3 regions of the Streptomyces sp. NPDC101165 genome follow, and region 1 is predicted to be linked to each of the others. Evidence: riboswitches for the same ligand, from Rfam matches in the RefSeq annotation. Region 1 holds a riboswitch; each other region holds the start of a gene.
What was found. A riboswitch is a leader RNA that binds a small molecule or an ion and turns the genes downstream of it on or off. The one in region 1 is predicted to bind cyclic di-AMP.
Positions count from the first base shown of each region.

Region 1 (7,764 bases):
GAGCCGCCGCCGATGTCGACCACCAGGTAGGGCCTGGCGAGGTCGTCAAGGCCCTTCAGTTCCCTCGTGGCACCGGTGAAGGAGAACTCGGCCTCCTGGTCGCCGCTGATGACCTCGGGCTCGACACCGAGGATGTCGACGACACCGCTCACGAAGTCGTCGCGGTTCTCGGCGTCCCGGGAGGCGGAGGTGGCGACGAACCGCACCTTGGTGGCGCCGAGTTCACGGATGACCTCCGCGTACTCACGGCAGGCCGCGAAGGTCCGCTCCAACGCCTCGGGCGCCAGCCGGCCGGTGCGGTCCACGTCCTGGCCGAGCCGCACGATCGTCATGCGCCGGTCCAGCTCCAGCAGCTCACCGGTCGCCCCCGCGCCGGAGGCGCTGTCGGATGCAGCCACGTCCGCGACGAGCAGCCGGATCGAGTTCGTACCGCAGTCGACGGCCGCGACACGCGAGAAGCCCTCGGGGACCAGCGGCTTGGCGGCGAAGAAGCCGCTGCGGACCTCGGCGGGGTCGAAGACCGCGCCCTGCTCGCCCGGGTGCTCGTCCGCCGGGTCGGGCGCCTCGAGCGGCTGCACGCACGGCCCCTTGCGCCACCACTCCGGCAGCATGGCGATCGCCTCGTCGCCGAGCGGGTTCACGCCCGGGCCGGCGGCCAGCGAGTGGCCCACGAGGACGTGCAGGCACTTCACCCGGTCCGGCATGCCGCCCGCGCTCGGGAAGCCCTCCAGCACCTCGATCTCGTCCCGGCGCCGGATGTAGTCCTCGTGCGCGGCCCGGTACGCGGCGGCCAGCTCGGGGTCGTTCTGCAGCCGCTCCGTCATCTCCTTCATGACGCCGTCCGCCTCCAGCGTGCCGATCGCCGAGGCGGCGCGCGGGCACGTCAGGTAGTACGTCGTCGGGAAGGGCGTGCCGTCCGGCAGCCGCGGGGCGGTCTCCACGACGTCCGGCTGCCCGCACGGGCACCGGTGCGCGATCGCCCTCAGCCCGCGCGGCGGACGCCCGAGCTGCTGCTTGAAGGCCTCGACGTCCGCGTCGGTCGGCTCGGTACGCGGAGTGGGCGGCGGAGGCGTTTCCATGACTGTGTTCAGCTGTCTTTCTGTCGGTTCACTGGTCGGAGGCGTCGGACTTGTCGACCCCGTCCCAGACGTTCGCGTACCAGGGCCGGTGGGCGGCCCCGAGGTCGGCGCGGGACTGTTTGGCCGCGCCCGGGTCGATCACGACGTACCCGGTCTCACCGGGCATCACGTAGTGCAGCCGGCGCCGGATCTGCTGCTCTGCGTAGGCGTCGTCCTGCCAGCGCGCCTTGAGGTCGCGCAGCTGTTCCACGCGCTTGCGGGCCTGCTCCTGCTGCCGCTGCTGGTCGGCGATCTCGGCGCGCTGGGAGACGTACTGCCGCATCGGATAGGCGAGCGCGACGATCAGCGAGCACAGCACGAGAGCCAGCAGCGCGGCGCGGCCGGTGAGGCGGGAGCGGCGGGCCTGCCGCTTGGTCTGGGAGCGGTAGACGCGGGCCGCCGTCTGCTCGCCGAGCAGCTTGAGCCTGGTCGCGGTGGAGAACCGGTCCCGGTCCTTCACGGCCATGTCCCCGCCTCCCCTTCACACGCGCGTACGTCCCCGCACACGGTACGGGACCGAGTACGGGGACGTACGTACGACTGGCTAGGGCTTAGCCCGAGATGGGTCAGCCCCTGCTGTGCCCGCTGGTCCGCGGAGCGGACGTGCGGGAACGCTCAGCCCTTGAAACGGGGGAAGGCCGAGCGGCCGGCGTAGACCGCGGCGTCGTCGAGGATCTCCTCGATGCGCAGCAGCTGGTTGTACTTGGCGACGCGCTCGGAGCGGGCCGGGGCGCCGGTCTTGATCTGGCCGCAGTTGGTGGCGACGGCCAGGTCGGCGATGGTGACGTCCTCGGTCTCGCCGGAGCGGTGGGACATCATGCACTTGAAGCCGTTGCGCTGGGCCAGCTCGACGGCGTCCAGGGTCTCGGTCAGCGAACCGATCTGGTTCACCTTCACGAGCAGGGCGTTGGCGGTGCCCTCCTCGATGCCGCGGGCCAGGCGCTCCGGGTTGGTGACGAACAGGTCGTCGCCGACCAGCTGGACCTTGTCGCCGAGCTTGTCGGTGATGACCTTCCAGCCGGCCCAGTCGTCCTCGAACAGCGGGTCCTCGATGGAGACGAGCGGGTAGGCCGCCACGAGCTCCTCGTAGTACTCGGTCATCTCGGCGGCCGAGCGGGACTTGCCCTCGAACTCGTACTTGCCGTCCTTGTAGAACTCGGACGCGGCGACGTCGAGCGCGAGCGCGATCTGCTCACCGGGGACGTAGCCGGCCTGCTTGACGGCCTCGAGGATGAGGTCGAGGGCCTCGCGGTTGGAGCCGAGGTTCGGGGCGAAGCCGCCCTCGTCGCCGAGACCGGTGGACAGGCCCTTGCCCTTCAGGACCTTCTTGAGGGTGTGGTAGACCTCGGTGCCCCAGCGCAGGGCCTCGGAGAAGGACTCCGCGCCGATCGGGGCGATCATGAACTCCTGAATGTCCACGTTGGAGTCGGCGTGCGAGCCGCCGTTCAGGATGTTCATCATCGGCACCGGCAGCAGGTGCGCGTTCGGGCCGCCCAGGTAGCGGAAGAGCGGGAGGTCGCTGGCCTCGGAGGCGGCGTGGGCGACGGCGAGGGAGACGCCGAGGATGGCGTTGGCGCCGAGGGAGCCCTTGTTGTCGGTGGCGTCCAGGTCGAACATGGCCTGGTCGATCAGGCGCTGCTCGGTGGCGTCGTAGCCGACCAGCTCCGGGCCGATCTGCTCGATGACGGCGAGGACGGCCTTCTCGACACCCTTGCCCTGGTAGCGGTTCGGGTCACCGTCGCGCAGCTCGATGGCCTCGAAGGCACCGGTGGAGGCGCCGGACGGGACGGCGGCACGACCCGTGCTGCCGTCGTCGAGGCCGACCTCGACCTCGACCGTGGGGTTGCCTCGGGAGTCCAGGATTTCCCGGGCTACGACGACGTCGATGGACGGCACGAGCATCTCCTTCGTGGATGTGACGCTGGTTGTGCGGGGCTTGTGAGCCTTGCGCCTAGAGCCTAACCGTCCCGGGGGCGTCGGCCACCGACCGACCGTCCCGTGGACAGCGAGGGACAGGGAGACCGTACCTATTGTTCACGCTCGGAACAAAGAGGCTTGTGGATGAGGCCCGGCCGAAGAGTGGGGAAACAGGAGGGGCGACACAGGGGAAACGGGGCGGGGAGCAAGGTGGGGACACAAACAACCCCGTCCCGGCGCGTACGGGGGAACACGCGCCGGGACGGGGAGCCCGTGGGGACGGGGGGAAGACTCTCACGAGGCCTTCAGAGTGGGGGCAGGCCTTGTGAGAGCGCTGTGGTTCCGGTGGGAGCCAGGTGTCACTTCAGGTGCAGCTGCTGGCCCGGGTAGATGAGGTTCGCGTCCTCGACGATGCCCTTGTTCAGGTCGAACAGCTTCTTCCAGCCGCCCTTGACCTTGTGCTTCTCGGCGATCGTGCTGAGGGTGTCACCCTTGACCACCTTGTACTCGCCGTCGCCCTTCTTGACCTTCTTGCCGGTCGGGGTGGTGACGGTCTGGCTCGCGGCCGGACGCTCGGCGGAGCGGGAGGCGGCCTGCGGCTCGGTGGCGCGGGTGGTGGTCTTCGACGAGCTGCTGCTCGACGGGGCCGCCGCGGTGCCGCTGTACGGGGTGCTCGACAGGCCCGTGCCGCAGACCGGCCAGGCACCCTTGCCCTGGGCGGCGAGGACCTTCTCGGCGACGGTGATCTGCTGCTGCTTGGTGGCCAGGTCGGCGCGGGCGGCGTAGGCCGTGCCGCCGTAGGCGGCCCAGGTGGAGGCGGAGAACTGCACGCCGCCGTAGTAGCCGTTGCCGGTGTTGATCGACCAGTTGCCGCCGGACTCGCACTGGGCGACCGCGTCCCACTCGGAGGCGGTGGCGGCCGAGGCGCTGCCGGCCGCCATCAGCGGAGCGGCGACGACGGCGCCGGCGACACCGGCGAGCGCGATGACACGGGTGGCCTTGAACGGACGGCGGTGCTTGCCCTTGCCGGAGAACAGCATGGATCGATCCCCTCACCGACGCCTGCGAGGTGAGCTGTCGGGTTCGGGCCGGTTGAGTTGCCCGGCCGCGGCCCTTACGGGACGCGGCTTCACCCCAAGCCGGTACCGACATCAACTGCCGGTCCCGGCACTTACCTTGGGTCCCCCGCTCCTGCCTACGGCGCATGACGCGACGACTGTTCCCGGGCGGCCGCTGGCAGGACTCGGCGTTGCGGATGCCGGGGCTCGTGGTGACGAGCGGCCTTGACCGTAGACAGGCGATCGGCGGAATTTCAAAGACGATCAGGGCTTCTGAGACTCATCCCACACTTTCACCAAAACGGACATTCATGAGCGAAGCGGGGCGTCAACTCCCGCTACTTATCGCCCTTTTCGGTACCGACTTTCAGGGTCTGACCGGCACTGATGTGGTTCGGGTCGGCACCGATGGCCTTCTTGTTCTCGGCGTAGAGCGCGTGCCATCCGCCGTCGAGGTCAAGGGAGTCGGCGATGGAGACGAGGGTGTCGCCCTCGTGGACGGTGTAGGTACCCGCGTCGCGGCCGGAGTGACGACCCGACGGGGAGTCGTTCTGACCGGTTGTCGCGCTTTCGTCCGCACTGGCACCGCGGTGACGTCCGCCACTGCTGAGGGCGCCGGTGTCGACCAGGCTCCAAGAACCACTGGTCTGCCACGAATTGTCCGAGTCCTCCGTTGCGGGATCCGTGGTGACGGACCCGCCCCCCTGAGCGTTCCCGGAGTCGGGCGATGCGGATTTGTCGGACTTGGGAGCGTCTGTGCCCTTGCCGAAACCCTTGGAGTCGGCGCCCTCGTCGGCGCTCGGGGACGGCTTGCCCTTCGCGTCCGCGGAGGAGTCGGACGAGGGTGACGAGGAGGACGAATCCGGCAGGTCGGACGAGTCGGAATTCTCGTCGGAATCGGAATTTTCGTCCGAGTTGGACGAGTCCGAGGACTTGGAGGAGTCACCGGAGTGTGCCGAGTCGGAGCCCGAGACGCCCGTGTCGACGTCCACGGAGCCGGACTTCGAGCTCATACCGGCGAGCAGGGCGCAGGTGGCCCAGGGGGTGGTGCCCTGGTCGGCGAGGATCTTCTCGGCGACGGCGATCTGCTGCGAGCGGCTGGCCTGGTCGGCGCTGGAGGCGTACTTCGTGCCGCCGTACTTGTCCCAGTCGTCCGGGGATATCTGCAGGCCGCCGTAGTAACCGTTGCCGGTGTCGGCACTCCAGGAGCCGCCGCTCTCGCACTCGGCCACCTTGTCCCACGTGGTGCCGTCGGCCGCGTTGGCGCTCGCCGCGCCGAGGAGCGGGATGGCGATGGCGGAGCCGGTCACGCCGGCCGCGACGAGGAGGGCCGGAGCCTGACGGGGGCGACGGTGACGACCGTTCCCGGAGAGCATGCGGAAGCCTTTCGTGGGACAGCGGGGCCGGCGTGGCCGATGGAACTCGGGGGCCACGCTGATGAGTGAACGTATCGGCAGACGATCACTTGTCACAAGTTAATGCCGCGCAGATCACGTGAAGATCACAGTGGAGAGTGTCTGTCATGTTCGGCTGCGCGAACGTCTGCCCGCGTCCGGCCCGTTCGAGCCGTGCTCAGGGAGCGGGCGTGAACTCCACGGGAAGGGTGCGCAGGCCGCGCATGATGAGCCCGCCGCGCCAGCGCAGGTCGGCCGGGTCCGCCCCGAGCCGCAGATCGGGGAGGCGGGTGAGGAGGGTGGCGAGCGCGGTCTGGCCCTCCAGCCGGGCGAGCGGGGCGCCGAGGCAGTAGTGGATGCCGTGGCCGTAGCCGAGGTGCTGGTTGTCCCGGCGGGACAGGTCCAGGACGTCCGGGTCGGCGAACCGCTCCGGATCCCGGTCGGCGGCGGCGAGGACGACGAGCACCGGGTCCCCGGCGGCGATGTCCTGCCCGCCGATGGTGAGCGGCCGGGTGGCGAACCGCCAGGTGGCCAGCTCCACCGGGCCGTCGTAGCGCAGGAGTTCCTCGACGCCGGTCTCCAGGAGGTCCCGCTCCCCGGCGGCCAGGGACCGCTGCAGGCGGTGGCGCTGCTCGGGGTGGGTGAGCAGGGCGTAGGTGCCGTTGCCGATCAGGTTCACGGTCGTCTCGAACCCGGCGAACAGCAGGATGAACGCCATCGCGGCGGCCTCGTTCTCGGTGAGGTGCTCGCCGTGGTCGGAGGCGCGGATGAGGCCGGAGATCAGGTCCTCGCCCGGGGTCGGCTCGGCGGGCAGCGCCTCGCGCTTGCGGTGGATGAGGTCGGCGAGGTAGCCGCGCATCTTCTTGACGGACCGTGCGACCCCGCCCCGCGGCCCTCCCCCGTGCCGGATCATCATCCCGGCCCAGTCCCGGAAGTCGTCCTGGTCCTCGCGCGGGACGCCGAGCAGGTCGCAGATGGCGTAGATGGGGAGCGGGAACGCGAACTCGTGGATGAGGTCGGCCGAGCCCCGCTTCGCGAACTGGTCGATGAGGTGGTCGGTCAGCTCCTGCACCCGGGGCGCGAACTCGGCGACCCTGCGAGGGGTGAACGCCTTGCTGACCAGCCGGCGCAGGCGGGTGTGGTCCGGCGGGTCGATGTTCAGCAGATGCGTCATCAGCTCGGCCTTGCGCTCGCCCGGAATACCGGTCTTCCCCTTGGCGTGCGCGGGCTCGTCGTGATGCGCCGGGTTCTTGCTCAGCCGCTGGTCGGCGAGGGCCTGCTTGGCATCGGCATACCTCGTGACCAGCCAGGCCTCGACCCCGCTGGGCAGCCGGGTCCGGTGCACGGGGGCGTGCTCGCGGAGCCAGGCGTAGGCGGGGTAGGGGTCGCTGGCGAACTCCCAGGTGAAGAGGTCGGGGGCGGTCGGGGGGTGGGGGTGGCTGGGCTGGCTGGTCACTCCTCGACGGTATCCGGATCGCCGGTGGGGGTGTGGCCGGGTGGTGCGGGAAGCGATGCGGGGACGCCTTCCGGGTCCAGGGACGCCGCCCTGCGGAACCACTCCTCGGCCTCCGCGTCCTTCCCCTGCTTCCTCAGCAGCTCGGCCAGGCGCAGCTCGGCGTACACGGCTCCCCGTTCATGACCCTTGAGGTACCACGACAGAGCCTCCTCGTCCCGGCCGAGGTTCTCCAGCGCTTCGCCGAGGTTGACCGCCGCGGACGGGTCTCCGCCCTCGGCGGCCTGCCGGTAGAGGGGTTCCTTCTCGGTTTCGTCGGCGTCCTTCTCGGTGTCCAGATAGACGCCGAGGCAGTTCACGGCGCGGGCGTCACCCCATGCGGCGGCGTACCGGAGCCAGTCCTCGGCCTCCCGCTCGTGCCAGTAGTACAGGAGGTTGCCGAGGCTCCCCGCCACCTCACGGTGGCCCGCTGCGGCGGCCTTGCGGTACCAGCGCAGCGCCTCGTCCTCGCGTCCGGGCCCCACCAGCATGTCGCCCAGCTCGTGTGCCGCCGCGCCCTCTCCCGCCTCCGCGGCCGTACGCAGCCAGCGCTCGGCGTGGTCGCGGTGGATCCGGCCGAGCTGGAGCGCAGCCCAGGAGTCCCCGCTCTCCGCGGCAACCTCCAGATACGGCAGTGCGACCTGCTCGTCCCCGTCGATCAGGAGGAGATGCCTCGCCACCTCTCCCGCCGCCTCCGCGTGTCCCGCGTCGGCCGCCCGGTGCAGCAGGGACGCACCCTCCTCGCCCTCGGTGCGGATCGCAAGGCTGAACAGCACCTCCGCGTC
Region 1 is NZ_JBIWPG010000015.1:58,984-66,747, forward strand. It holds gene ACIRVH_RS29735 (exopolyphosphatase) at 1-473, opposite strand, end outside; partial or broken gene ACIRVH_RS29740 (DUF501 domain-containing protein) at 678-1,079, opposite strand; gene ACIRVH_RS29745 (septum formation initiator family protein) at 1,108-1,584, opposite strand; gene eno (phosphopyruvate hydratase) at 1,734-3,020, opposite strand; gene ACIRVH_RS29755 (transglycosylase family protein) at 3,395-4,075, opposite strand; cyclic di-AMP (ydaO/yuaA leader) riboswitch at 4,080-4,248, opposite strand; gene ACIRVH_RS29760 (transglycosylase family protein) at 4,432-5,469, opposite strand; gene ACIRVH_RS29765 (cytochrome P450) at 5,666-6,943, opposite strand; gene ACIRVH_RS29770 (tetratricopeptide repeat protein) at 6,940-7,764, opposite strand, start outside.

Region 2 (7,764 bases), on a different contig from region 1:
ACCGCCACGGGCTCCGCAGGTCCGGCCGGAGTTGATGCAGTCGACCATCTCGCGCATCAGGCCCTCGTCGAAGACGTTGATGAAGTCGCCGTGGTCGGTGACCGGCTTGTGCAGCTGCTCGGGGAAGGAGTCCACCGCGAACAACGGCACCGTCCGCCCGCCGTCGTTCAGGCTCGGGGCGGCGACGTCGTAGACGATGCGCTGGACCAGCTGCGGGATCGCCCGGAAGCCCTCGGGGCAGGAGCCGTCGGGGCCGGCGAAGGCCACGTGGGTGCGGTGGTTGGCGCTGTCGATGTTGCGGCCGTCCCAGCAGCTCTGGAAGCGGAAGGTGCGCACCACGTCGCTGCCGGACGGGCACAGCGGGTACTTGTCCTTCAGCTGCCGGTCCTCGAAACCGGTGCAGCTCCACGAGGCGTTGGCGTTGGTGGGGCCGTTGACGAAGGCCTTGGCGTCACCGGTGATGATGCGCAGCAGGCGCGGCATCTCGGTGACCTTGCCGCGCGGGCTGCCCACGAAGGTCAGCGTCACCTGCTTGGCCGTGACGATCTGGCCCGCGTTGCCCTCGGTGCCGCCGCCCGGGGAGCCGGCGTCCTGTTCCTGCTTGCCGTTCTGCAGCCGCAGCACCGGCCAGTAGTACGTGGACTTGTCGCCCTGGTCCACGCAGCTGGTCTCGGCTTTGGCCAGGTCCTCGTCGCTGGCGAAGGCGTTGTTGGACTGGTTGCCGATGTAGTCGTGGAAGTGGTGGGCGCCGTTGGAGACGCCGGGCGCGACGATCACGTTGTCGGAGTTGAACAGGCCGTTTGCGTTGACACCGCACTCGGAGGTGAACGTGCCGCGCGAGGCGTCGTCCTGCTGGGGCGGGTTCGGCACGTTCGGCTGTACGGAGGTGATGTCCGCGTAGTCGGAGGCGACAGGGCCGTTGCCGCCCTGGCCGGCACCGTTCTGGCCCTGGCCGGTGCCCTGTTGGGCTCCGTCGCTCGGGGCGGCGCTGCCCTGGCCGGCGTTGCCGGTGTCGCCGCCCGCGCCGTCCTGGGCGGGGCGCAGGGTGCAGGCGGCCAGGGATTCCAGTCCTTCGGGCCGGTCACCCACCTGGTCGATGGCGACGGCGATCCGCTCGATCGTGGCCGACCGCTTCTCCTTCAGCGGGTTCATGATGGGCTCGTCCGCGGCCGTGGGGTCCTGGCGGACGGAGTCGGCCGACGCCTGGAGTTGCTGGTAGGCGGCCGCGATCTGCTGGTCCAGCTGGGCGAGTTCGCGGTCGACGGCCTCACGTGCGCCGTCCGGCACCGTCGTCAGCTTGCTGCCGACGTCCGGGCAGTCGATCGTGGCCATGCCCGCGGAGCGGACCTGACCGGTCGCGTCGGTGCCGCTGCCCCCGCCCCATGTGCCCTCGGTGGCCGAGGCGTAGACATTCGCCGCGACGAGCCCGCCTCCGCCCAGCATCAGGGCGACCGCTGCGAAGGTCGCGCGTCGTGCACGGGTCGGGCGTCTGCGCGTGTTGCGTCCCACGGAAGTACCTCTGAGTCTGTCGAGCGGCTCGCATGGAAATCCCCCGCCCCATACGGATCCGAGCGCCCGAGTGTTCAGGCGTCCCGAGAATTCATCAGAATCTCATAGGCACCGCGCCACCCAGAGGGTGAGTCATCTCGAATGGCAAGACGAACATCACATATCCGTATCGGACATTACGCACTTCAACCTTCACACGGGCCACACAAATTGGCTAGGTTGACGACCAGGCCGCACGGCTCCCCCGGCGAACCGCGCCGGGCCGCGTGGCCTCCGCCGAATCCGGTGCACCGTGGAGTGCAGCCGGAGCCGGGGACCCGACCGACTTCGGGGTGAATCGGCCAACGCCTCTGCAGGCGACGGCCGTAGGGCACGCCTTCCGGAACCGACCGCCCGAACCCGACAGCTGACTCGGTAGGCGGAGCACGGAAGGAGTGCGTCCCTTCATGGCGACGGACAGCCGCGACGAGGTCCGGCAGCGGATCAACTCCCTCTACGACCGGGCCGAGGCCGATACGGGGAACTTCAACGCGACACGGGCCATGGCGGGGGCGACACGGACTCGTGGTGTTCCGCTGGCCAAGCGGCCGGACCGGCGCTCGGATCCGGCCCTCGACGAGGTGGCCAAGGAGTGGTTCGAAGGGGCGCGGGCCAAGCTCGGCCCGTCCGTACCCGCGGTCCTGCCGACGGACCGGATACCCGACCGGCGGGCCACCCCGGCCCGCTCCTCGGACCGAGCCGGCGGCGATCGCACCGGTGGTGACCGGGAGACACCGGGGCGGGGTCTGCCGGAGTTGCCCGTCGGCCCTTCGGGGCGGACGGGCGCCCGTGCGCTGCCGGAGCTGCCGAGTGGGGCCGCCGCCGAACCGACCGCTCGGCCCGTCCCCGAACTGACGAGCCGCGCCCTTCCCGAACTGACCAGCCGGGTCATGGAAGTAGCGGCCGACCGCACCGCCCTGGAACTCCCCGGCCGGGCCGCTGCCGAGCTGCCGAGCCGGGCCATGCTGGAACCGGCGGGCCGCACCTCGGCGCAGACAGCCGCATGGCCTCTTCCCGCCGCCCCGGCAACCCCGCAGCAGGAGCCCCGGGCACTGCCCGCCCCCGCCACCGGGTCCCGGCGGCCCGCCCCGGCGGTGTCCAAAGCGAAGAACCGGCGCAAACTCGCCGCGGCCCGGGACGTGTTGTCCCGCGGCCTCGCCCTGCGGGCCGCGGCCGCCGCGCCGGACGCCCTGGGCACCGCGTCGGGTCAGGCGCCGCAGCCGGCCGAGGACCAGTGGCGCCCACCGCAGTGGGCGGCACCCGGCGTGTTCCCGGCGCAGGAGACGGCCGGCGCACTCGGAGCGGCCGCACTTCCGGCCGGTACCGAGCCCTTCAGCCGTCCGGCCGCGACGGCCCCGCTCACCGACACGGGCTCCTTCGCCACACCGCTGCCTGCGGGCCTCCCGGCCGACACAGGGTCCTTCGCAGCGCCTCTTCCGGCCGACACCGGGGCTTTCGCCGTACCTCTTCCGACCGACACGGGGTCCTTCGCTGCACCGCTTCCGGTCGACACCGGGGCTTACGCCGGGCCCCTCCCGGCCGGCACCGGGGCTTTCACCGCACCCCTTCCGACCGACACCGGATCCTTCGCCGCACCCGCCATCGCCGACACCGGATCCTTCGCCGCGCCCCTCCCGACCGACACCGGATCCTTCGCTGCCCCCCTCCCGGCCGGCACCGGGGCTTTCACCGCACCCCTTCCGACCGGCACCGGATCCTTCGCCGCACCCGCCATCGCCGACACCGGATCCTTCGCCGCGCCGCTCACCGTCGACACCGGGGCCTTCGCGGCGCCCCACCCGACCGACACCGGCTCCTTCACCGCACCCGCCGCCACCTACAGCCCGCCCCCAGCCGCAGTCGCCCCCCTCCCCACCGACACCGGCTCCTTCACCTCGCCCATCACCGCCACCCCCACCACGACCGACACCGGCTCGTACGCACCAGTCACCCCCACCCCGCAGTCACCCCGCGCCCTGCGCGCCGAGAAGGCGATCGCCTTCGCTCGGGCGCAGATCGGGAAGCCGTGTGTGTGGGGTGCGACGGGGCCGGACTCGTACGACTGCTCCAGCCTCACCCAGGCGGCGTGGAAGGCGGCCGGGGTCACGCTGCCGCGGGCCGCACACCAGCAGGCGCTCGGGGGCGCGCCGGTCACGCTGGCCGCTCTCGAACCTGGTGACCTCGTCCTCTTCTTCGACGACGACCGGCATGTGGGCCTGCACACCGGCAACGGCATGATGATCCACGCGCCGGGCCCGGGGTCGTACATCTGCGAGGAGTCGATCTACGGGGCCGGGGAGGCGGCGATCCACCGGGTGATCCGGCCGGCGTGACGCGGCGGGCGGGCTCGACTCAGCCCGGTCGGCGGCGTCGCGCGCGCCAGCTCTCGTAGTGGTCGAGCAGGGTCTCCGCCACCGGCCGGTAGGTGAGCCCCAGTTCGTCGATGCCCCGGCGGTTGTCGACGCGGAAGCGGATGCCGAGGTGCTTGCGTATGTAGTCCTGGGTGAGGCCGAAGGAAGGGCCCAGGATGCGCACCGGCCAGTGCGGGAGCGCGGTGCGCGGCAGGCGCGGGTCGTAGGGGTGGCGGGTGCGGATGATGCGTGCCATCTCGTGGAACGACGTCATCGTCTCGGCCGCCACGATGTAGCGGCCCTTGGCCCCGGGGTTCTCGGCGGCCGCGATGTGCGCGTCGGCCACGTCCCGTACGTCGACCGTGGTGAAGCTGAAGTCGGGGGCGCCGTAGCAGAAGTAGCCCTTGAACAGCTCGTCGAGGAGGAAGAGGCTGCCGGACTCGGAGGCGGGGGTGAGGGACGGGCCCAGTATCAGGCCGGGGTTGACGGACACCATGCGCCAGCGGCCCTGTGCGGCCTCGGCGTCCCAGGCCGCGCGTTCGGCGACGGTCTTGGCGTAGTGGTAGGGGTTGTTCTCCGCCGTGCTGGTGGTGTTGAAGTACCTCTCGGACAGCACCTGGCCGTCCATGTGCAGGACGTCCGCGTAGTCACCGAACACCGCGCCCACGGTGGAGGTGAACACAAGGGTCCGGACCTGCGGGGTCCGCTCGATGCTCGCCAGCACGTTGCGGGTGCCGAGCAGCGCCGGGTCCACCACGTCCCGCCGGGCGTCGCTGATCCGCTCCGGCATGAGGAACGGCGAGGCCACATGGAAGACCACCGGGCAGCCACGGAACGCCTGGTCGAACGAACCCTCCTTCAGCAAGTCCGCCTCGAACACCGTCAGTTGGTTCGGAAACGCCTCCTGCATATCCCACAGCGGCCGCACCTTCGCCGCGTTCGCGGTGCTGCGTACAGTGGTGCGGACCTGGTAGCCACGCTCCAGCAGTCGCCGTACGAGACGGCTGCCGACGAAGCCGCTGCCGCCGGTCACCACGACGGTCGTCCCCCCGCGTCCGCCCACGCGCTCTCCTCCGCAAGAGGCCCCGGGCCGGCGCCCCCATAAGGGACCCCTGGGGAAGTCATAAGATCCACTTATGAGGTCATAGACCGGACCCGTGTACTAACTTAGGTCTGCCTTAGCCTAGGCTTCCCACTCGAGTATCTGATCACGCTCGAAGGGAACTGATCATGCCGCGCCCCCTGCGGGTAGCCATCGTCGGAGCCGGCCCCGCCGGGATCTACGCCGCCGACGCCCTGCTCAAGTCCGAGGTGGCCGCCGAACCCGGCGTCTCCATCGACCTCTTCGAGCGGATGCCCGCCCCGTTCGGTCTGATCCGCTACGGCGTGGCGCCCGACCACCCGCGCATCAAGGGCATCATCACCGCCCTGCACCAGGTGCTCGACAAGCCCCAGATCCGCCTGTTCGGCAACGTCGACTACCCGAACGACATCAGCCTGGACGACCTGCGTTCCTTCTACGACGCGGTGATCTTCTCCACGGGCGCGACGGCCGACCGGGATCTGCCGATCCCGGGCATCGAGCTGGACGGCTCGTACGGCGCCGCCGACTTCGTGTCCTGGTACGACGGCCACCCGGACGTGCCGCGCACCTGGCCGCTGGCGGCCGAGAAGGTCGCCGTGCTCGGCGTCGGCAACGTGGCGCTCGACGTGGCCCGGGTCCTCGCCAAGACGGCGGACGAGCTGCTGCCGACCGAGATACCCGCGAACGTCTACGACGGCCTGAAGGCGAACAAGGCCATGGAGATCCACGTCTTCGGCCGCCGTGGCCCGGCGCAGGCCAAGTTCAGCCCGATGGAGCTGCGCGAGCTGGACCACTCCCCCAACATCGAGGTCATCGTCGACCCCGAGGACATCGACTACGACGCGGGCTCGATCGAGACCCGGCGCGGCAACAAGCAGGCCGACATGGTCGCCAAGACCCTGGAGAACTGGGCGATCCGGGACGTCGGCGACCGGCCGCACAAGCTGTTCCTGCACTTCTTCGAGTCGCCCTCGGAGATCCTCGGCGAGGACGGCAGGGTGGTCGGCCTGCGCACCGAGCGCACCGCCCTCGACGGCACCGGCAACGTCAAGGGCACCGGCGAGTTCAAGGACTGGGACGTCACCGCGATCTACCGCGCCGTCGGCTACCTCTCCGACAAGCTGCCCAAGCTGCCGTGGGACATCGAGTCCGGCACGGTCCCGGACCAGGGCGGCCGGGTCATCGAGGAGAGCGGCAACCACCTCCCGTCGACGTACGTCACCGGCTGGATCCGGCGCGGTCCGGTCGGTCTGATCGGCCACACCAAGGGCGACGCCAACGAGACCGTGTCCAACCTGCTGGACGACTTCACGAACGGCCGTCTGCACACCCCGGACTCCCCCGCGCCGGAGTCCGTGGACGCGTTCCTCGCCGAGCGCGAGATCCGCTTCACCACCTGGGAGGGCTGGTACAAGCTGGACGCCGCCGAGCGGGCGCTGGGCGAGCCGCAGGGCCGCGGGCGCGTGAAGATCGTCGAGCGCGAGGACATGCTCCGGGAGAGCGGAGCCTGATTCCCGGGAGCACCTGGGAGGCTTCGGGAACGAGTCCAACGAGGCCTCCCAGGGCCCCTGTTAGGGTCCTGAGGTGTTCTCCCTGCGTGAGCCCCTCCTCTTCACCCGCCTGCGCGAGGCGCGCCGGGTCCTCGTCGCCGGTGCGGGCGGCGGTTTCGACGTCTACGCCGGACTGCCCCTGGCGTTCGCACTGCGGTCGGCCGGTGCGGAGGTCCACCTGGCCAACCTGTCCTTCTCCGCCCTGTACGGCCTGAGCCTGGACGCCTGGGTGGCGGAGGACGTCGCCGAAGTCCGCCCGGACACCCCGCTGCGCGGCGACTACTTCCCCGAGCGCGCGCTCGCCCGGTGGCTCGGGGAACAGGGGATGCCCGACACCGTGTACGCGTTTCCCCGTACGGGCGTCGAGCCGCTGCGCGCCGCCTACCGGGCGCTCCTCGATCATCTGGGCGGCGTGGACGCCGTCGTGCTGGTGGACGGCGGTACCGACATCCTGATGCGCGGGGACGAGCACGGGCTCGGCACGCCGGAGGAGGACATGGCGAGCCTGGCCGCCGTCGCCGGTCTCGACGAGGTCCCGCACCGGCTCGTGGCCTGCCTGGGTTTCGGGGTGGACGCCTACCACGGCGTCAACCACTCCCTGTTCCTGGAGAACCTGGCCGCCCTGGACCGCGAGGGCGCCTATCTGGGGGCGTTCTCGCTCCCCAGGGAGAGCGAGGAGGGCTCGCTCTATCTCGACGCGGTCGCGCATGCTCAGCAGTGCCACGAGAGCTACCCCAGCATCGTCCACGGCTCGGTCGCGGCCGCCGTGCGCGGGGATTTCGGCGACGTGCGGTTCACCGAGCGCACGCGGGACAGCGAGCTGTTCGTCAACCCGCTGATGTCCCTCTACTTCTGCGTGGACCTGCCCGCGCTGGCCCGTGCGAACCTCTACCTCGACCGGCTGGAGGGCACGATGCTGATGCGGCAGATCAGCTCGGTGATCGCCGGGTTCCGTGAGGAGCTGCCGCGTCAGCGGGCGCCCCGGGCGTTCCCGCACTGAGCCGGGGCGCGCCGGTCACGACAGGCCGGGCTCGGCCGCGACCAGGTCCCGGCGGCCGACCACCGCGAGCGTCACGGTCAGCAGGGCGAGCGCGGCCGTCTGCACGAGACCGCCGCCGAGGTAGGCGCCGGGCACGGGCAGCTGCAGCCAGGGGTAGAGAGCCGCGACCCGGACAGCCAGGATCAGCAGTCCGAGAGCGGCCAGGGCGAGCGCGCCGCCTGGCGTCGTACG
Region 2 is NZ_JBIWPG010000003.1:360,222-367,985, reverse strand. It holds gene ACIRVH_RS08270 (DUF1996 domain-containing protein) at 1-1,443, opposite strand, end outside; cyclic di-AMP (ydaO/yuaA leader) riboswitch at 1,774-1,945, shown strand; gene ACIRVH_RS08265 (NlpC/P60 family protein) at 1,956-3,881, shown strand; gene ACIRVH_RS08260 (NAD-dependent epimerase/dehydratase family protein) at 3,901-4,962, opposite strand; gene ACIRVH_RS08255 (FAD-dependent oxidoreductase) at 5,130-6,494, shown strand; gene ACIRVH_RS08250 (DUF1152 domain-containing protein) at 6,568-7,533, shown strand; gene ACIRVH_RS08245 (hypothetical protein) at 7,549-7,764, opposite strand, start outside.
Region 2: another riboswitch for cyclic di-AMP. It lies ahead of ACIRVH_RS08265 (NlpC/P60 family protein); the one in region 1 lies ahead of ACIRVH_RS29755 (transglycosylase family protein).

Region 3 (7,764 bases), on a different contig from region 1:
AACGAGCAGCACACCGGCGCGTACGACACCACGCAGTGGCAGACCGGCACCGGCCAGACCCTGAACTACGACCCGTACGCGGCCCAGCACCACGCGGCCTACGACTCGGGCGTGTACGACAACACCGCCTGGTCGGTCCCCGCGCAGCCCACCGGTAACGACATCAGCGGCCAGTGGGACGCGAACGCCTGGCTCCAGCCCGACCAGTCCGCCGCCGCCGGCCCCACCCAGCAGTGGGAGTGGGGCGCCCAGTCGTTCGAGACGGGCGCGTACGACGCCACCCAGTGGAACTCCGACGGCGCGGCCGCGCCGCACGAGCAGTTTGCCGAACCGTTCGACCACCAGGCCACGGCCACGTTCGAGCAGGTCGGCGAACCGTTCGACCAGCAGGCCACAGCCACGTTCGAGCATGTCGGCGAGTTCACCGAAATGCCGTCCGAGGGCGGCGCGTTGGGCGACACGGGCGAGCTGCCCGCCGTACCGACGCTGCTCGACGACCAGGAAGAGGACACCCCGGCCCCGGCGCCCCGCGCGGGCTCCCGCAGCGCGGCGCGTTCCCGGCGCCGTACGCCTCCCAAGCGCTCCGCGCTGCTGACCGTCGCCGTGCCCTCGGTCTGCGTGATGGGGGTCGCCGGGATCGCCGCCGCCTCCGTCGGCAGCCTGACCGACGGCGGCAAGGACACCACCGCCACCGCCTCGGACGCGCACGCAGTGAAGCCGTCCGTCGCCAACAGCAAGCTGGACTCCCAGCTGCGGAAGCTCTCCGCCGGCGCCGACGACTTCGCCGACCGGGCCAGCCGGACGCAGGAGCGCATCGACCTGAAGGCGCAGCAGGAACTGCAGCAGAAGAAGGCGGCCGCGGAGGCCGCGCTCAAGGAGCGGCTGCGTCCCAAGTTCGCGCTGCCGGTCACTCAGCGCGGGCTCAGCGCCTACTTCGGCCAGGCCGGTGTGAACTGGATGTCCGTGCACACCGGCATCGACTTCCCGGTCTCGTACGGCACCACGGTGATGTCCGCCGTGGACGGCGTCGTCTCCACGAAGTGGAACAGCGCCTACGGCAACATGATGATCGTGACGGCGAAGGACGGCACGGAGACCTGGTACTGCCACCTCTCCAGCTACCGCGTCTCCTCCGGCACGTCCGTCAAGGCCGGCGAACCGATCGCCTACTCCGGCAACTCGGGCAACTCCACCGGGCCGCACCTGCACTTCGAGGTACGTCCGGCGGGCGGGGCGGCCATAGACCCCCTGCCGTGGCTGCGCAGCCACGACCTGGACCCGACCTGAGCCTCCGACGAACCGAGCCCCGCCGATCCGGCGGGGCTCACTCGTCTCCCTACAGCTTCTCCACCGGCGCGTACCGCAGCAGCAGCCGCTTCGGTTTCCCGTCCCCGAAGTCGATCGTCGCCTGGGCCTTGTCCTCCACGCCCGCCACCGCGACGACCGTGCCGAGCCCGAACTGGTCGTGGGTGACCCGGTCACCGACGGCCAGGGACACCACCGGCTTCTCGGAGGCCCGCCGGGTGGCGAACCCGGACGCACCCGCCGCCGACGAGCGGGAGCGGGACGAGGACAGCGAGGCCGCGATCCCGGAGGCCGGCCCGGAGGACACCGGGGCGGTGGCTCCCGTCCGCTTCCACTCCAGATGGGCGGCCGGGATCTCCTCCAGGAAGCGGGAGGGCGGGTTGTACGACGGCTGGCCCCAGGCGCTGCGCAACGTGGACCGGGTGAGGTAGAGCCGCTCCCGCGCGCGCGTGATGCCGACGTACGCCAGCCGCCGCTCCTCCTCCAGCTCCTTGGTCTGGCCGAGGGCGCGCATGTGCGGGAAGACGCCGTCCTCCATGCCGGTCAGGAAGACGACCGGGAACTCCAGGCCCTTGGCGGTGTGCAGGGTCATCAGGGTGATGACGCCGGAGCCTTCCTCGTCCTCGTCGGGGATCTGGTCGGAGTCGGCGACCAGCGCGACCTGCTCCAGGAAGTCGGACAGCGCCACCGACTCGCCCTCGCCGCGGCCCTGCTCGAACTCCAGGGCCACGGCCGCGAGTTCCTGGAGGTTCTCGATGCGGGTCTCGTCCTGCGGGTCGGTCGAGGCCTGCAACTCGGCCAGGTAGCCGGTGCGTTCGAGCACCGCCTCCAGGACGGTCGCCGGTCCCGCGCCGGACTCCACGATCGTGCGCAGGTCCTCCATCAGCGTGTTGAACCGCTTGACCGCGTTGGTGGACCGCGCGGCCATGCCGTACGCCTCGTCCACGCGCTTCAGGGCCTGCGGGAAGCTGATCTTCTCGCGCTGGGAGAGGGCGTCGATCATCGCCTCGGCGCGCTCGCCGATGCCCCGCTTGGGGACGTTGAGAATGCGGCGCAGCGGCACCGAGTCCTCGGGGTTGGCGAGGACGCGCAGGTAGGCCAGGACGTCCCGGACCTCCTTGCGCTCGTAGAAGCGGACGCCGCCGACGACCTTGTAGGGCAGGCCGACACGGATGAAGACCTCTTCGAAGACACGGGACTGGGCGTTGGTGCGGTAGAAGACCGCGACGTCCCCGGACTTCGCCTCGCCCGCGTCCGTGAGGCGGTCTATCTCGTCGGCGACGAACTGGGCCTCGTCGTGCTCGGTGTCGGCGACGTAGCCGGTGATCCGGGCGCCCTGGCCGGCGTTGGTCCACAGGTTCTTCGGGCGGCGGGACTCGTTGCGCTCGATGACCGCGTTGGCGGCGGACAGGATGGTCTGCGTGGAGCGGTAGTTCTGCTCCAGCAGGATCGTCGTCGCGTTCGGGTAGTCCTCCTCGAACTGGAGGATGTTGCGGATGGTCGCGCCCCGGAAGGCGTAGATCGACTGGTCCGCGTCGCCCACGACGCAGAGTTCGGCGGGCGGCAGGTCGTACTCGTTCGGCGGCGCGTCGATGCCCTCGGGGGCATGCTCGCCGGTGCCGACCAGCTCGCGCACCAGCGCGTACTGGGCGTGGTTGGTGTCCTGGTACTCGTCGACCAGGACGTGCCGGAAGCGGCGGCGGTAGTGCTCGGCGACGTCCGGGAAGGCGCGCAGCAGGTTGACCGTCGTCATGATCAGGTCGTCGAAGTCGAGCGCGTTGGCCTCGCGCAGCCGCGACTGGTAGAGCGCGTAGGCCTGGGCGAGGGTCTTCTCGAAGCCGTCGGCGGCCTGGGCGGCGAAGTCCTCCTCGTCGATCAGCTCGTTCTTGAGGTTGCTGATCTTGGCGCTGAAGGACTTGGGCGGGAAGCGCTTGGGGTCGAGGTCCAGATCGCGGCAGACCAGGGCCATCAGGCGCTTGCTGTCGGCGGCGTCGTAGATGGAGAAGCTCGACGTGAAGCCGAGCTTCTTCGACTCGCGCCGGAGGATGCGTACGCACGCGCTGTGGAAGGTCATCACCCACATCGCGTTCGCGCGCGGGCCGACGAGCTGCTCGACGCGCTCCTTCATCTCGCCCGCGGCCTTGTTGGTGAAGGTGATCGCGAGGATCTGGCCCGGGTGCACGTTCCGCTCGGCGAGCAGGTGGGCGATGCGGTGGGTGAGCACACGGGTCTTGCCGGAGCCGGCGCCGGCGACGATGAGCAGCGGGGAGCCGGCGTGGACGACCGCCGCGCGCTGGTTCTCGTTCAGCCCCTCCAGAAGTGCGGCCGCGTCGAGCGCGGGGCGGGGGGCGCCGTCGCGGTAGTACGTGTCCCGGTCCGGCGGCACATCGAACTTCCCGCCGAACAGATCGTCCGGAAGCGGCTCCGGAGCGTGATCGTCCTCGGGCGGCGGCGGGGGCTCCTCCTCGCGCCCGCGAGGGGCCTGGAGGTCCGCCAGGAAGCTGTCGTCAAAGAGGCTGCTCATCGCTCTCCGAGTCTAGGGCGCCGCACCGACAACCGGCCGCCGTCCCGGAAACATGGCCGGTTCGGGAAGAACGGACTTTCGCGCCCAGGACGGCCGAACAGCCCCTCACACAGCGGAATCACCCCGTGACACGGGAGCGATCCCACACTCAGGTCACGAAAATGTATCGGACATATCGTGCACCAACCTTCACACGAGACACACCAGTTGGCTAGGTTGCGGGGCGGGCCGCACGCCCCCTTCCGGCGAACGTCGCCGATCCGCGCGGCCTCCGCCGAGTCCGGCGCACCCCCGTACGGTGCCCGGAGCCGGGGACCCACCGAGACCTTGGGGTGAATCGGCACACGTCCCGTCCCGGGACGAGAGCCGTAGGGCAAACCTTCCGACCACACGCCCGAACCCGACAGCTAACCCGGTAGGCGGCACATGGAAGGAGTCGCCTCCCTTGGCGTCGCACCGCAAGCCGCGCCCAGCGGGCACACTCGGAGCAGGTTTCCGCACCCCAGTCCTCGCCACCGCCGCCCTCACCTCCGTGGCCGTGCTGTCCCAGACGGCCGACGCCGCTCCCGCAGCCGATGGAAAGCCGAGCCTGGAGGAGGTCGAGAAGAAGGTCGACGACCTCTACCGCCAGGCGGGGTCGGCGACCGAGAAGTACGACGCCGCCAAGGAGCAGACCGGCAAGCAGCGCACCCACATCGACAGCCTGCGCGACGAGGTGGCCCGGCGGACCGCCCGGATGAACAAGGCCCGCGAGGAGCTGGGCACGTTCGCCGCCGCCCAGTACCGGACCGGGTCCGCCACGCCCGACACCGCCACCTTCCTGCTCGCGGACAGTCCCCAGGACTACTTCGACGAGAGCCAGCTGATGAACCGGCTGACCTCGCGGCAGAAGAGCGCCGTCGACGCCTACGTCACCGAGCAGGCCGCGACCATGAAGAAGCGGCAGGAGGCTGCCAAGAGCCTCCAGACGCTGTCCGAGTCGCAGAACGAACTGCAGACGGCCAAGGCCACCGTCCAGAAGAAGCTCGCCTCCGCGCGCAAGCTGCTGTCCCAGCTGACGGCCGAGGAGAAGGCCCGGCTGGCGGCGATCGAACGGCAGAAGCAGGAGGAGGCGGCGCGCAAGGCCGCGGAGCTGGCCAAGCAGCAGGCGGCAGCGGCCAAGGCCAGGGAACAGGCGGCAGCGGCCAAGGAGCAGGCGAGCGGTTCGTCCACGTCGAGCGGCTCGTCCAGCTCCGGCGGTTCGTCCAGCTCCGGCGGTTCGTCGACGTCCTCCGGGACGTACGCCACCAAGGCCGAGAAGGCGATCGCCTTCGCCCGCGCCCAGATCGGGAAGCCCTACGTGTGGGGCGCCACCGGACCCGGCTCGTACGACTGCTCGGGCCTCACCCAGGCCGCCTGGAGGGCCGCCGGCGTCTCGCTGCCGCGGACCACCTACGCGCAGGTCGACGTGGGCACCACGGTCTCCCTCGCCGATGCGCAGCCCGGCGACCTGATCTTCTTCTACGGCGACATCAGCCACGTCGGCATCTACATAGGCAACGGCATGATGATCCACGCGCCCAAGCCGGGCGCGTACGTCCGCGAGGAGTCGATCTACTACGGCGGTGAATCGATCATCCACAGCGTGGTCCGACCCGCCTGACCGTCCCCTTCGTCCAGCCCGACCGTCCCCTTTTCGAGGTTTCGAGCGCCACGCGCGCGCGTGGCCTCCGAGCCCCGCCCGCGCGGCTGCCTAGCATCGGGCCCATGCCCGGCATCTCAGCTCTGCGTACGTGGTGGGCGGGGCGTCCGCCGGCGGCGGGTGCCGCCGTCATGGCGACCGGCATCGTCTCGGTGGGCCTGCATCTGACGGGCGCCGAGACGGTGTCCCGGGTCTTCCTGTGGCTGGCCTGCGTCGCCTGGGTGGCACTGGCCGCCGACTTCCTCGTACGGCTGGTGGCCCAGCGGGAGCGCTGGCTGGCCGAGGCGCACAGCCCGGGCGCGCTCACCGCCGTCGCCGCCACGGCCGTGCTCGGCACCGAGTTCTCGGCGCTGGGCCGGCAAACCCTGGCCGAGGCGGCGCTGGCACTGGCCATGGTGCTCTGGCCGGTGCTGCTGTACCTGGTCGTACAGCACTGGGAGCGGCACATGACCGGAGCGGTGTTCCTGTGCTGTGTGGCCACACAGGGGCTTGCGGTGCTGGCGGCCACGCTGGCCGCGGCCGAGACGACGGCATGGCTCGCGCACGCCGCGCTGGTGCTGTTCTGGCTGGGCCTGGTGCTCTACGGCCTCGCCCTGCTGCGCTTCGATCCGCGGCAGGTCCTCGAGGGGGCCGGGGACCACTGGATCGCGGGCGGGGCGCTCGCCATCTCGGGGCTGGCCGGGGCGAAGCTGCTCTCCGCCGACAGCCGGCGGCTGTACCTGTGGAACGACGACGACCGGGGCGTGCTGCGGAACGTGACGGTGACGCTGCTCGTCCTGGACCTGTCCTGCTACGTGGTCCTGCTGGCCGCCGAGGTGGCCCGGCCGCGCCTGCGCTACGACATGCGGCGCTGGGCGACGGTGTTCCCCATGGGGATGACCGGGGCGGCCACGCTGTCGGTGGCGGCCGCCGTGGGCATCGGGTGGCTGAAGGGGCCGGGGCGGGTGCTGGTGTGGGTGGCGGTGGCCGCGTGGGTCACGGTCGCGGCCGGCGCGGCCCTCGCGGCCCGCGCCGGGATCAGCGGACGGCGCTGAGCGTCACGTCCACAGCACGGCGATGAAGATGTTCGCCGTGGTCAGCAGGCCGACCAGCCCGAAGAGGCTCTTGTCCACCTTCTCCTCGTCGCGCTTCACGTACACCAGCCCGAGGATCACGATCAGCAGGGCCAGCTTCACGCCGATCTTGATGGTGTTGAGGTGGTGGCCCTCGGCCTGGTTGAGGCCGACCAGGGCCACACCCGTGACCAGCATGGTGAACGCGCCGTGCAGCATTCCGGGGACGAAGCGGGCCGTGCCCTGGCCCATCGCCTTCATCTGGGTGAGGAAACCGCCGAGCAGCGCGGCGATGCCGATGATGTGCAGGCCGACGAAGAGATGGATGAGTACGTCCATGAGTCCGGAGCCTAATCAGGGGCCCTGCAGCCCTCTGTCACCGGGCCCGCCGGGAGCATCAGTGGACCTTGCATATATGCGCCCCATAGCAGCACATGACTCCCGCGCGTCCCGCATTCCGCGCATCGGTCACCACGCTGCGTGAAGGCGACGACTCCAGACCAGAAATCTGGTCACATGCGGTCACATTTTGATCGCTCAAGGTCAGTTACGCACTCCGCGTTACCAACCCGTCACACCCGGGTTTAGCGTCCTCCCCCAGGTGACCGGCTCCCCACCGCCGCCCGGGCCAGGGGCGGCAGTCGGGCACCACCGCCGAGAAAGGTCCGGCGGCGGCCCGCTCCCCCTGTGCGGGCCGTCGCCGGACGCACCGCTCGTTCGGTCGCAGGAGTCCTACGGAAGGACGTGACGGTCCAGGTGGCAGCGCACCGCAAGCCCCGACAGCGCTCGCTCGGCGGGAACACGGCCCGCACGGCCGTCACCCTCGCTCTGGCGGGCGCGGCCACCGCGACGGCCTTCGACGGAACCGGCCAGGCCGAGCCGCAGCTGACACCGACGCAGGTGAAGGCCAAGGTGGACAAGCTGTACCAGGAGGCGGAGACCGCCACCGAGAAGTACAACGGCGCGAAGGAGAAGGCGGACACGGCACAGCGGCGGCTGAACTCGCTGCGGGACGAGACCGCCCGGAAGCAGGACAAGCTCAACGCGGCCCGGGACGCGCTGGGTTCGTACGCGGCGGCACAGTACCGCCAGGGCGGGATCGACCCCTCCTGGCAGCTCGCCCTGTCCAGCGACCCCGACCGGTACCTGGACGGGGCCGCGTTCGCGGAGCGGGCCGGCGACCGGCAGGCCGGGGCGGTGGC
Region 3 is NZ_JBIWPG010000016.1:46,243-54,006, forward strand. It holds gene ACIRVH_RS30820 (peptidoglycan DD-metalloendopeptidase family protein) at 1-1,287, shown strand, start outside; gene pcrA (DNA helicase PcrA) at 1,337-3,829, opposite strand; cyclic di-AMP (ydaO/yuaA leader) riboswitch at 4,092-4,266, shown strand; gene ACIRVH_RS30830 (NlpC/P60 family protein) at 4,275-5,471, shown strand; gene ACIRVH_RS30835 (tellurite resistance/C4-dicarboxylate transporter family protein) at 5,576-6,544, shown strand; gene ACIRVH_RS30840 (hypothetical protein) at 6,548-6,901, opposite strand; gene ACIRVH_RS30845 (NlpC/P60 family protein) at 7,319-7,764, shown strand, end outside.
Region 3: another riboswitch for cyclic di-AMP. It lies ahead of ACIRVH_RS30830 (NlpC/P60 family protein); the one in region 1 lies ahead of ACIRVH_RS29755 (transglycosylase family protein).